2 linked regions of the Accumulibacter sp. genome follow. The protein of the gene in region 2 interacts with the protein of the main gene of each other region in a pairwise test. Links are inferred from orthologs where the notes say so. Each region holds a gene or a part of one and is shown on either strand. Other genes may lie near its edges.

Region 1 (5,554 bases), 2.8 Mb from region 2 along the record:
TGTGGATCGGCGAGGACGTCAGCTTTGCTGATCTGAAGGGTGTCATCGCCGACTTCCTGCGTCGTTTCTTCGAGAACGACGACCTGCAAGTGCGTTTCCGGCCTTCCTTCTTCCCCTTCACCGAGCCATCGGCAGAAATCGACATGGCATTCATGAGCGGTACGCACAAGGGGCGCTGGCTCGAGATCGCTGGCTGCGGAATGGTTCACCCGAACGTCCTGCGTCACGTAAATATCGACCCCGAGCGCTACCTTGGATTCGCTTTCGGCATGGGTCCCGATCGCCTCACCATGCTGCGTTACGGAATCAATGACCTGCGCCTGTTCTTCGATGGCGACCTGCGCTTCCTGCGCCAGTTCGTCTGATGGCGACCGCTTCTCCCCGCGACTGGGCATGAAATTCTCTGAATCCTGGCTACGCAGTTTCGTAGACCCCGCATGTCATGGACAGGAGTTCTCGCACCTTCTGACGATGGCCGGCCTTGAGGTGGAGGAGGAAGATCGCGTCGCTCCTGCCTTCAGCCGGGTGGTCGTCGCACAGATCGTCAGCGCCGACCCCCATCCGAACGCCGATCGGCTGCGCCTGTGCCGGGTGGATGTTGGCGCCGGCGATCTGCTGCAGATCGTCTGCGGCGCGCCGAGCGTCGTGGCGAACAGCAAGGTGCCTTGTGCCTTGGTCGGCGCCGAGCTTCCCGGCGGCTTGCAGATCAGGATCAGCAAGGTTCGCGGCGTTGATTCTCATGGCATGCTGTGCTCGGCACGGGAACTGGGCATCAGTGACGACGCTTCAGGATTGCTGCTCCTGGATCCTGCAGCTCCCGTGGGGGAGGATCTCCGCCGTCACCTCGATCTAGATGATCGCATGCTGACGCTGAAGTTGACTCCCAACCGGGCGGACTGCCTGTCGCTCGAAGGTGTGGCGCGCGAGGTTGCCGCCTTGACTGGCGCGCCAGCGAGCTACATCGAGGTCGCTGAGGTGGCGGTGGGCATCACCAGTGAACGCGCAGTCGTCCTCGACGCTCCGGCTGCCTGCCCACGCTACTGCGGCAGGGTGATCGCCGGAGTGGACGCGGCCGCTGCGACACCGCCGTGGATGCGGCGGCGTCTCGAGCGCAGCGGTCTGCGCCCGATTTCGGCACTGGTCGATATCACCAACTACGTGATGCTGGAAGTCGGCCAGCCGCTGCACGCTTTCGACAACCAGCAGCTCGCAGGTGCCATTCATGCACGCATGGCGCGGGCGGGCGAGACGATCAAGCTGCTCAACGAACAGGCGGTGGAGTTGCAGGATGACATTCTGCTGATTGCCGATGAGCGACGACCGCTCGCGATGGCCGGGATCATGGGTGGTGAGGACAGTGGCATCACCCTGGCGACAACCGAGGTCTTCCTGGAGGCCGCCTTTTTCGCCCCGAAGGCGATCGCCGGCCGCGCGCGGCGCTACGGTTTCGTTTCGGATGCCGCTCATCGTTTCGAGCGCGGCGTCGATTTCGCTGCGACACGGCGTGCCCTCGAACGTGCGACGCGCCTGGTTTTGGACATCTGTGGTGGCGTCGCCGGTCCGGTGACGGACGCGCTGGCCACCCTGCCGCAGCGGCCCCCTGTCCGTCTGCGCCCGCACCGCGTGCGCAAGGTCCTGGGCCTGGATGTTTCGCCGGCGCGCATCGGGGAGCTGTTTCGTCGCCTCGGGCTTTCATTCGTCAGGGATGCAGAGGATTTCATCGTCACACCACCCAGTCATCGCTTCGATATCGAGATTGAGGAAGACCTGATCGAGGAAATCGTCCGCCTGCACGGCTACGAGAACATCCCTGCGGCCTTGCCGCGGGCAACTCTGTCGATGCTGCCGCAGCGGGAGCAGGCGCGACCGGTGGCGCGCGTGCGGCAGTTGCTGACTGATTGTGGCTATCAGGAAGTGATCAACTTCGCCTTTGTCGAAGAAGCCTGGGAGCGAGACCTCGCCGGCAACGAGCACTTGATCCGGCTGGCCAATCCGATCGCGAGTCAGTTGAGCGTCATGCGCTCGTCGCTGCTTGGCGGGCTCCTGGCCAACGTGGCGACGAATCTCAGACGTCGACAAAGCCGGGTACGTGTCTTCGAAACGGGCCGCTGCTTCTTTCGCGATCCGCTGGGTGGTCCTGTTCCTGGGTTTCGCCAGCCATGGAGGCTCGCTGCGCTCGCCTACGGCCCGGTGCTGCCGGAACAGTGGGGCTGTGCGACGCGCAATGTTGACTACTTCGACGTCAAGGGGGATCTGGAACTTCTGCTCGCGCCGCTTGCGGCTCGCTTCGCAGTGGCCGCACACCCGGCACTGCACCCGGGGCGCAGCGCGCGGGTTCTGCTCGATGGGCAGGCGATCGGCTGCATCGGCGAACTGCACCCGCAGTGGCAGCAGAAATTCGAGTTGCCGCTGGCACCGGTGCTCTTCGAGATCGACCTCGATCCCGTTCTGCAGGCTCGGCTGCCGCAATACGTCGAGGGCTCGCGCCAGCCCGTCGTCATCCGCGACATGGCAGTCGTCGTCGACCAAGGGCTCGAGTTGCAGGAGCTGCTCGATGCCTTGAGCGCCCATCGACCGGCGATCGTCAGTGACATTCGGCTGTTCGATGTCTACGTCGGGCGGGGTGTCGAAGTTGGCAAGAGAAGCCTTGCCTTCCGCATAGTGATGCAAGATACTCACAAGACCTTGCTTGAGGCTGAAGTGGACGCCGCCATGCAGCAGTTGGTGGCCTATCTGCAGCAGGCGTTCGCAGCGCAGCTTCGCGTCTGAGAAGGGATGGGAATGACGCTGACCAAGGCGGAACTGGCCGACTTGTTGTTCGACAAGGTCGGTCTCAACAAGCGCGAGGCCAAGGACATGGTCGAGGCGTTCTTTGAGGAAATCCGGAACGCACTCGAACGGGGTGACGGTGTCAAGTTGTCCGGGTTTGGCAATTTCCAGCTGCGGGACAAGCCGCAGCGCCCAGGTCGAAATCCAAAAACTGGCGAAGAAATCCCCATCACCGCGCGGCGGGTGGTGACCTTTCACGCCAGCCAGAAACTGAAGTCCGAGGTGGAGCACACCTACGATGGAAGCGAGTCATAGAGATCCGGCTGCGGAGCCGTTGCCGGCCATTCCCGCCAAACGCTACTTCACGATCGGTGAGGTGAGCGAACTCTGCGGCGTAAAGCCGCATGTCCTGCGCTACTGGGAGCAGGAGTTCGCGCAGCTTCGACCGGTGAAGCGGCGTGGCAACCGTCGTTACTATCAACACCACGAAGTCCTGCTGGTGCGGCGTATACGCGAGTTGCTCTACAGCCAGGGCTTCACCATCAGCGGCGCCCGAAATCGCCTGGAAGATGCCGAGGTCGAGGCGGCGGCCAAGGCTTCGGCGTTGACGCTCGAGGAGGTGCGGGTCGAACTGCTGAGCATCGCCGAAATCCTGCGTCCCTGAGTCGTGGGCTCGTTTTCGGGTATAATCCCAAGTTCGTCGGGGCGTGGCGCAGCCTGGTAGCGCACTTGCATGGGGTGCAAGGGGTCCCGAGTTCGAATCCCGGCGCCCCGACCATTTGAATCCGTCAATCGCAGCGATGAAACGACCGGCCACGAGCCGGTCTTTCGTTTCCCGTTGTCCGTTCTTGCAGGCTCGCCAATCGCCCGCGCTCAGTGGCCGGACCGGGACTCCACTGCCTGTCTTCGCCGCCGGCGCCATGCGGCAAGCTGCAGCAGCAGCGGCCAGCGATACAGGGTCAGGTGATAGAGGACACGTGAGGTTTCGGTCCAGCGGCTGTGCCATTCCATCATCCGGCCATAGTACTCGATGCGCCGCACCCGGCCCTCGTGGTAAAGGAGCTCGATCGCGTCCTGGCTGAGCAGGAACGCTGGCGAGTACGACTGGATCGACTCGTCGTAGGTCGTCTTCAGAATGACGAGGACCTCATCGCGTCGCAGGCACAGGTTGGAGGCGACGACCCGGTCGTCGAACAGGTACTCGAAGACGACGGCCTCGCCTCGCCTCGCCGCGTACTCCAGCAGGCGGCGATAGAACTTCCCTTGTGCGTTGTCGGGATGAATGGCGGTACCCCGGTCCGCCTTCCAGCCGGCGCTCTCGAGTGCGCCATAACGTTCGATTGCCGCCGCCATGTCCCGCGGCTGGTCGAGGACGCGAAGTCTTCCGCTGATCCCCTCTGCAGCCAGCCGGTTCCTCTGCTTGCGCATGTTCTGGCGGAGGTTCTTGCCGCGTTGGTTCCAGTATTCGGCAAAACTGCCCTGGAGCTCGGTCCAGGCGGTGCGGATGTAGTCGCTGCTCTGGCTGTCGGCGCTGTCGGGCGAACGCGCGGCATGCAGTGGATCGATCTGCGTGACCGACAGCAAGAGGCAGGAGCCGAGCGGCCCGCGAATCAGGCTGCGTGCGAGGTCAAGCAGCGGCAGTGTGTCATCGGCCACCCAGGCGCCGAGGGGCAGCTGTGATGGCTGGTACGTCTGCCATCCGGCGGCGGAGGTTCGCACAAGCACGAACATGGCCACGATTTTCTGCCCCTGTCGGCCGACAAGCAGCCTTTCGCTGCCCGTACCAAAAGAGTCGAGGGCAGCCGCGATGGCGTCAGAACCGAGGAAGGGAAGACTTCCGCGCCGCAGGTTCAAGCGGTCCCAGTCGAAAGACGGGCCGTGCTCCTGCTGCAGCACTGCTGCCGGTAGGTTCTGCCAGACAATTGCGAGTGATGGTGGCATCTTCGCGAGCACCTTTCTATTTCTGGCCAGCACCGCCGGCTGGAGGTTGGCCCTCTGATGACAGCAGAGCGAGCGTCGCGAGCGCTGTACGTGCCACGTCAGCTTCGCCCAGGTCCTGGTGGCAGAGCAGTTGCAGCACGTGCTGGCTCCAGGAAGGCCCGACGTCGTCCGCCAGGGTGGGTGTGTCGGGCCAGATCCGGTCCCAACGAAAAACCGGCAGAGCCAATGCCCGCAGGCTGTGATACACACGGTCGGCGTCGTTGACCCAGAGCGGAAAGACGTAGGGAACGGCGTCGTCGGCCAAGTGAGGGTAGAGGGGGAATGCTCCCTCGATCTGACGGAAATGCCGTGCGTAGGCGGCATAGTTGGCTCGGCGGCGGGCAATGATTCGTCCACGTGGCAACAGCTTCTGCAGCGCGACCGCAGTCGAGGCGGGTGTTCGGTTGATCCGCCCCATGTCACAGGCGACCATCATGTCGGGCGGAGCCGTCGACTCCTCCAGTGGCTGCTCAGCCCGGTTGCGGTGGATCTGATTCTTGATCGCGAAAAGCCCCGCCAGAAGCCAGCGGGTACCCGCCAGGCGGCCGAAAATCACAGCCGACTCCAGCACGTCGGCCCAGGCCTTGACCTCCGCTCTCAGTCCCTGTGGCGTGAGGTGAGGAGAAACGATCGGCCTCTTCGCCGAGGCCAATACACCACCTTCGGGGACCGGGAAGAACTTCGACAGACTGGCCGTCGCGAAGTCGCCCCAGGTGCCTACCGGCCGCTCACCGGCATTGCCGAAATAGCAGTGGGCACAGTCCTCGATCAGCGCAATCTGCCTTGCATCACACCATTCACGCAC
Region 2 (5,421 bases):
ACTGGAAGAAGGCGAAGAAGCCGAGAATGATCACCACGTCATGGAGGTTGGCGATGATCGCCGAGACCGAGAAACGCCACTCGAAGCGGAAAGCCAGATAGACCACGATGCCGACGACCACCAGCAGCAGTGCCAGCGCGCCATTCTCGGCCAGTTCCCTGCCGACCTGCGGGCCAACGAACTCGACCCTTTGCAGCTTGGCACCCGGTGCTTCGGCAGTCAGTGCCTGCATCACCGACTCGCCGATCCGGGTGGTGTTCTGCTCCGCCTTGAGTGGCAGGCGTATCAGCACATCGCGGCTGGAGCCGAAGTTCTGCACCGAGAAGTCGGTGAAGCCGGCTTTGCCGAGCCCCTCGCGGACTTTTTCAAGATCGGCCGCCTGCGCGTAGTTGATCTCGATCAGCGTGCCGCCGGTGAACTCGACCGAAAGGTGCAGGCCACGACTGACGAGGAAGACGACAGACAGCAGAAATGTGAGCAGCGAGATGACGTTGAACGTCACCGCGTGGCGCATGAACGGGATGTCTTTTCTGATGCGGAAGAATTCCATCGTTCCGTTTCCTATCTGGCGGTCGCGGCGCCGGTATCGGTCGGCTTCCAGACCTGGCCGATGGCCAGCGACTCGAGCTTGCGGCGACGGCCGTAGATCAGGTTGATCATCGCGCGCGAGACGACGACGGCGGAGAACAGCGAGGTCAGAATGCCGAGACAGTGCACCACGGCAAAACCTCGCACCGGTCCCGAGCCGAAGATCAACAGCGCGATGCCGGCGATCAGGGTGGTGATGTTCGAGTCGAGGATGGTACCGAAGGCGCGCTCGTAGCCGGTATGGATCGCCGCCTGAGGACTCGATCCATTGCGCAGTTCCTCGCGGATGCGCTCGTTGATCAGCACGTTGGCGTCGATCGCCATGCCCAGCGTCAGCGCGATGGCGGCGATTCCCGGCAGCGTCAGGGTCGCCTGCAGCAACGAGAGCAGGGCAACGAGAAAGAGCAGGTTGGCCGCCAGGGCGACGACCGATACCACTCCGAAGAGTTGGTAGTAGGCGATCATGAAGACGGCAATCGCTGCGAAGCCCCACATCGTCGAATGGAATCCCTTGCGGATGTTCTCGGCGCCGAGGCTGGGGCCAATGGTCCGTTCCTCGATGATCTCCATCGGCGCGGCGAGCGAGCCGGCGCGCAACAGCAACGCCGTGTCGTTGGCCTCGACGGTACTCATGCGGCCCGATATCTGCACGCGCCCGCCGGCGATCTCGGCCCGGATGACTGGCGCCGTGATCACTTCGCCCTTGCCTTTTTCGATCAGCACGATCGCCATTCGCTTGCCGACGTTGTCGCGCGTGACGTCCTTGAAGATACGCGCGCCGGCGGAATCGAGCGTCAGGTGTACCGCCGGTTCCGATGTCTGGTTGTCGAAACCGGGCTGCGCGTCGGTCAGCCGGTCACCGGTGAGCACCACTTGCTTCTTCACCAGCAGCGGCATGCCGCCACGTTCGACGTAGAACTCGGTGCCAAAGGGTACTTGCCCGGCGAGGGCGGCTTCTATCGCCCCTGGGGTTTCTTCGACCATGCGGATTTCCAGCGTTGCCGTCCGGCCGAGGATGTCCTTGGCCTTGGCGGTATCCTGGACGCCCGGCAACTGGACGACGATCCGGTCTACCCCTTGCTGCGCGATCACCGGCTCGGCGACGCCGAGTTCGTTGATCCGGTTGTGCAGCGTCGTCATGTTCTGCTTGATCGCGAATTCCTGGATTCGTTTGATTGCCTCCGGCCTGAGCGTGCCAACGAGCCGCAGATCGTCGCCGTCCCCCTGGTCGGCAAGGAGCAATTCCGACTGGTTGTCCTCGAGTACGATGCGCGCCTTGTTGCGCGTCTCGCCGTCGCGGAAGCGGATCACCATGCGCTCGCCCTCGCGGCTGATGCCGGCATGGCGGATGTTCCTGTCGCGCAGCAGGCTGCGCAGGTCGCCGCCCAGGGCGTCGAGCCGCTTGGTCACGGCGCCCTTCATGTCCACCTGCAGGAGGAAGTGAACCCCGCCGCGCAGGTCGAGACCGAGGTACATCGGCAGTGCGTGCAGGCTGGTCAGCCAGCGCGGCGAACTCGACAGCAGGTTGAGCGCGACGACGTACTGCGGGTCACCCGGGTCCGGATTGAATTGCTTCTCGAGCACATCCTTCGCCTGCAACTGCTGGTCGGTCGTTGCCAGCCGGACCTTGACGCCGTTGCTGTCGAGGAAGATGCCGCTGTCGGCGATGGCGGCAGACTGCAAAGCATTGGCGACACGCTCGCGGGTCCGTTCATCGATCTTGATCGTCGCCTTGGCGCTGGAGACCTGCACGGCCGGTGACTCGCCGAAGAGGTTGGGCAGCGTGTAAATCAGGCCGAAGACCAGTGCGAGGCCGACGATGACGTATTTCCAGGGCGGATAACGATTCATGGATGCTTGCCGTCAGTGGTGTGCGCGAGTTGCCCTTGGGCTGGGCAACGAGCGAGCTGGTCAGAGGGCTTTCAGCGAGCCTTTGGGCAGCACCAGCTGCACGGCCGGCTTCTGCACCTGAATCTCGATGCCCTCGGCGACTTCGAGACTGATGAACTGCTCGCCGACCTTGGTGATGCGGCCGGCGATGCCGCCGCCGGTGACGACTTCGTCGCCCCTGGCGAGCGCCTCGACCATCGCCTTGTGTTCCTTGGCGCGTTTCATCTGTGGCCGGATCATCAGGAAGTAGAGGACGACGAACATCAGGATGATCGGCAGCAGTTGCATGAAGCCGCCGGTCGGGTCGGAAGAAGCTGCCTGTTGGGCGTGGGCGGTGCTGATCAGCACATCATTCTCCTGAGAAAACATTGGCGTTGAAATCGAGCCGGCGATTGTACCACTAGCCTTCGCCGTGCTGGGAACGCGCCAGGTGGAAAGACGCCACCGTCGCCGGCAGCGTGCCGGAGCCGATCGCCTGGCGCAGGTCGCGCATCAGATCCTGGTAGTAGTGGAGGTTGTGCAGCGTCGCGAGTTGCGCGCCCAGGATCTCGCCCGTGCGGTTGAGGTGATGCAGATAGGCGCGCGAGAAATTCTGGCAGGTGTAGCAGGAGCAGCTCGCGTCGAGGGGTCGCCGGTCGCTGCGGTGGCGGGCGTTGCGGATGCGGATGTCGCCGTGGCGGGTGAACAGATGGCCGTTGCGCGCGTTCCGCGTCGGCAGGACGCAGTCGAACATGTCGATGCCGGCGGCGACGGCGCCGACCAGGTCCTCCGGCGTGCCGACGCCCATCAGATAGCGCGGCCTCTGCGGCGGCAGCCGCGGCGCCGTATGCGCCAGGATGCGCTGCATTTCGTCCTTCGGTTCGCCGACCGAGAGACCGCCGATGGCGAAACCGTCGAAGCCGATGTCGAGCAGCCCGGCGAGCGACTCGTCGCGCAGCTCCTCATGCATGCCGCCCTGTACGATGCCGAACAGGGCGTTGCCGTTCTCCAGGCGGTCATGCGCCGCGCGCGAGCGGCGGGCCCAGCGCAGCGACAGGTGCAGCGAAGCCGCCGCCTCGGCGTGGCTGACAGGGTAGGGGGTGCATTCGTCGAGGATCATGGCGATGTCCGAGTCGAGAACCTGCTGGATGCGCATCGACTCCTCGGGTGTCAGGAAGAGGCGGTCGCCGTTGACTGGCGACTGGAAGCGGACGCCTTCCTCGCTGATGCGGCGCAGGGCGCCGAGCGAGAACACCTGGAAGCCGCCGGAGTCGGTGAGGATCGGCCGCTCCCAGGACATGAAGCGGTGCAGCCCGGAATGTGCCGCGATTACCTCGAGGCCCGGGCGCAGCCAGAGGTGGAAGGTGTTGCCGAGACAGATCTGGCTGCCGGTGGCGAGCAGCTCACGCGGGCTCATCGCCTTCACCGCGCCATAGGTGCCGACGGGCATGAAAGCGGGCGTGTCGACCGTGCCATGGCGGAGGTGCAGCAGACCGCGACGGGCTGCGCCATCGCTGGCGAGGAGCTCGAATTTCATCGCTGTTCGGCTCGATCGGAGCAGGACTGCCGGCCATCAGCGTGGCGGCAGAAAGGAAACGCCCGGCCGGCGGTCGCCGGGCCCGGGCGGAAAGGACCTGCCGACCGGTACACCGGCCAGCAGGGCAGGCAGTGCCGCCTCAGGCGGGATTGTCGATCGCTGCCTGGGCGGCTGCCAGACGGGCGATCGGCACGCGGAACGGCGAGCAACTGACGTAGTCGAGGCCGACGCGATGGAAGAAATCGACCGAAGCCGGATCGCCACCGTGCTCGCCACAGACGCCGAGCTTGATGCCCGGGCGCACCGAACGGCCTTTCTCGACCGCCATCCGCACCAGCAGGCCGACGCCCTTCTGGTCTATCGACTGGAACGGATCATGCTCGTACATGCCGTCCTTGAGGTAGCTCGGCAGGAACTTGCCGGCGTCGTCGCGCGAGAAGCCCATGGTCATCTGCGTCAGGTCGTTGGTACCGAAGGAGAAGAACTCCGCCTGCTGGCCGATGCTGTCGGCGATCAGGGCGGCGCGTGGCGTTTCGATCATGGTGCCGAGCAGGTAGTCGAGCTTCTCGCCACGCTCCGCGAAGACCGCCGCCGCCGTCGCCCGGATCACCTTCGCCTGGGCGTTGAATTCACGCACCGTACCGACCAGCGGGATCATGATCTCGGCCTTGACCTCGATTCCCTTGGCCTTCATGTTGAGGCCGGCCTCGAGGATGGCGCGCGTCTGCATCTCGGTGATTTCCGGGTAGGTGATGCCAAGACGACAGCCGCGGTGACCCATCATCGGGTTGAACTCATGCAGATCATCGACGCGCATCTTGATCACCGGCAGCGGCAGGTTCATCTCGTGCGCCATCACGCGCTGGTTCTCTTCGTCGTGCGGAACGAACTCGTGCAACGGCGGATCGAGCAGGCGGATGGTGACCGCGAGACCGTTCATCTCGCGAAACAGGCCCTCGAAGTCGCCGCGCTGCATCGGCAGCAGCTTCGCCAGCGCCTTGCGGCGACCGGTTTCGTCGTCGGCCAGGATCATCTCGCGTACTGCCTTGATGCGGTCGCCCTCGAAGAACATGTGCTCGGTGCGGCACAGGCCGATGCCCTTGGCACCGAAGTTGCGCGCCACCTTGGCGTCTTCCGGCGTATCGGCATTGGCACGCACGCCAAGCCGCCGATGCCGGTCGGCCAGCTCCATCAGGGCGCCGAAGTCGCCGGTCAGCTCGGCTTCCTTGGTCGGCACCTGGCCGAGGAAGACGTCTCCCGTCGAACCATCGAGCGAGAGCCACTCGCCTTCCTTCCAGGTCTCGCCTCCGACCGACATGGTGCGTGCGTGGTAGTCGACGTGCACCGCGCCGGCGCCGGAAACGCAGCACTTGCCCATGCCGCGCGCGACGACCGCGGCGTGCGAGGTCATGCCACCGCGGGCGGTG

Evidence for each region.
Region 1: the proteins of secD (region 2) and pheT interact in binary tests that used the Escherichia coli proteins (3 or more experiments, as listed by UniProt). The link is inferred for Accumulibacter sp. from one-to-one orthologs.

What each region holds. Positions count from the first base shown.
Region 1 is NZ_JAZKUG010000001.1:1,597,898-1,603,451, reverse strand. The notes cover bases 1-3,081. They hold pheT (phenylalanine--tRNA ligase subunit beta), read left to right. Parts: upstream 1-393; coding sequence 394-2,769; downstream 2,770-3,081. Other genes in these bases: V5B60_RS06860 (MerR family transcriptional regulator), read left to right, coding at 3,068-3,081; V5B60_RS06865 (integration host factor subunit alpha), read left to right, coding at 2,776-3,081; pheS (phenylalanine--tRNA ligase subunit alpha), read left to right, coding at 1-365. Also shown: more of V5B60_RS06865, read left to right, coding at 3,082-3,084; more of V5B60_RS06860, read left to right, coding at 3,082-3,433; V5B60_RS06850 (GNAT family N-acetyltransferase), read right to left, coding at 3,643-4,500; V5B60_RS06845 (DegT/DnrJ/EryC1/StrS family aminotransferase), read right to left, coding at 4,727-5,554.
Region 2 is NZ_JAZKUG010000001.1:4,427,178-4,432,598, reverse strand. Bases 1-2,948 are described here. They hold secD (protein translocase subunit SecD), read right to left. Parts: upstream 2,440-2,948; coding sequence 562-2,439; downstream 1-561. Other genes in these bases: tgt (tRNA guanosine(34) transglycosylase Tgt), read right to left, coding at 2,879-2,948; yajC (preprotein translocase subunit YajC), read right to left, coding at 2,500-2,826; secF (protein translocase subunit SecF), read right to left, coding at 1-550. In the rest of the region: more of tgt, read right to left, coding at 2,949-3,994; ppdK (pyruvate, phosphate dikinase), read right to left, coding at 4,134-5,421. UniProt on the Escherichia coli protein: Part of the Sec protein translocase complex. Interacts with the SecYEG preprotein conducting channel. SecDF uses the proton motive force (PMF) to complete protein translocation after the ATP-dependent function of SecA.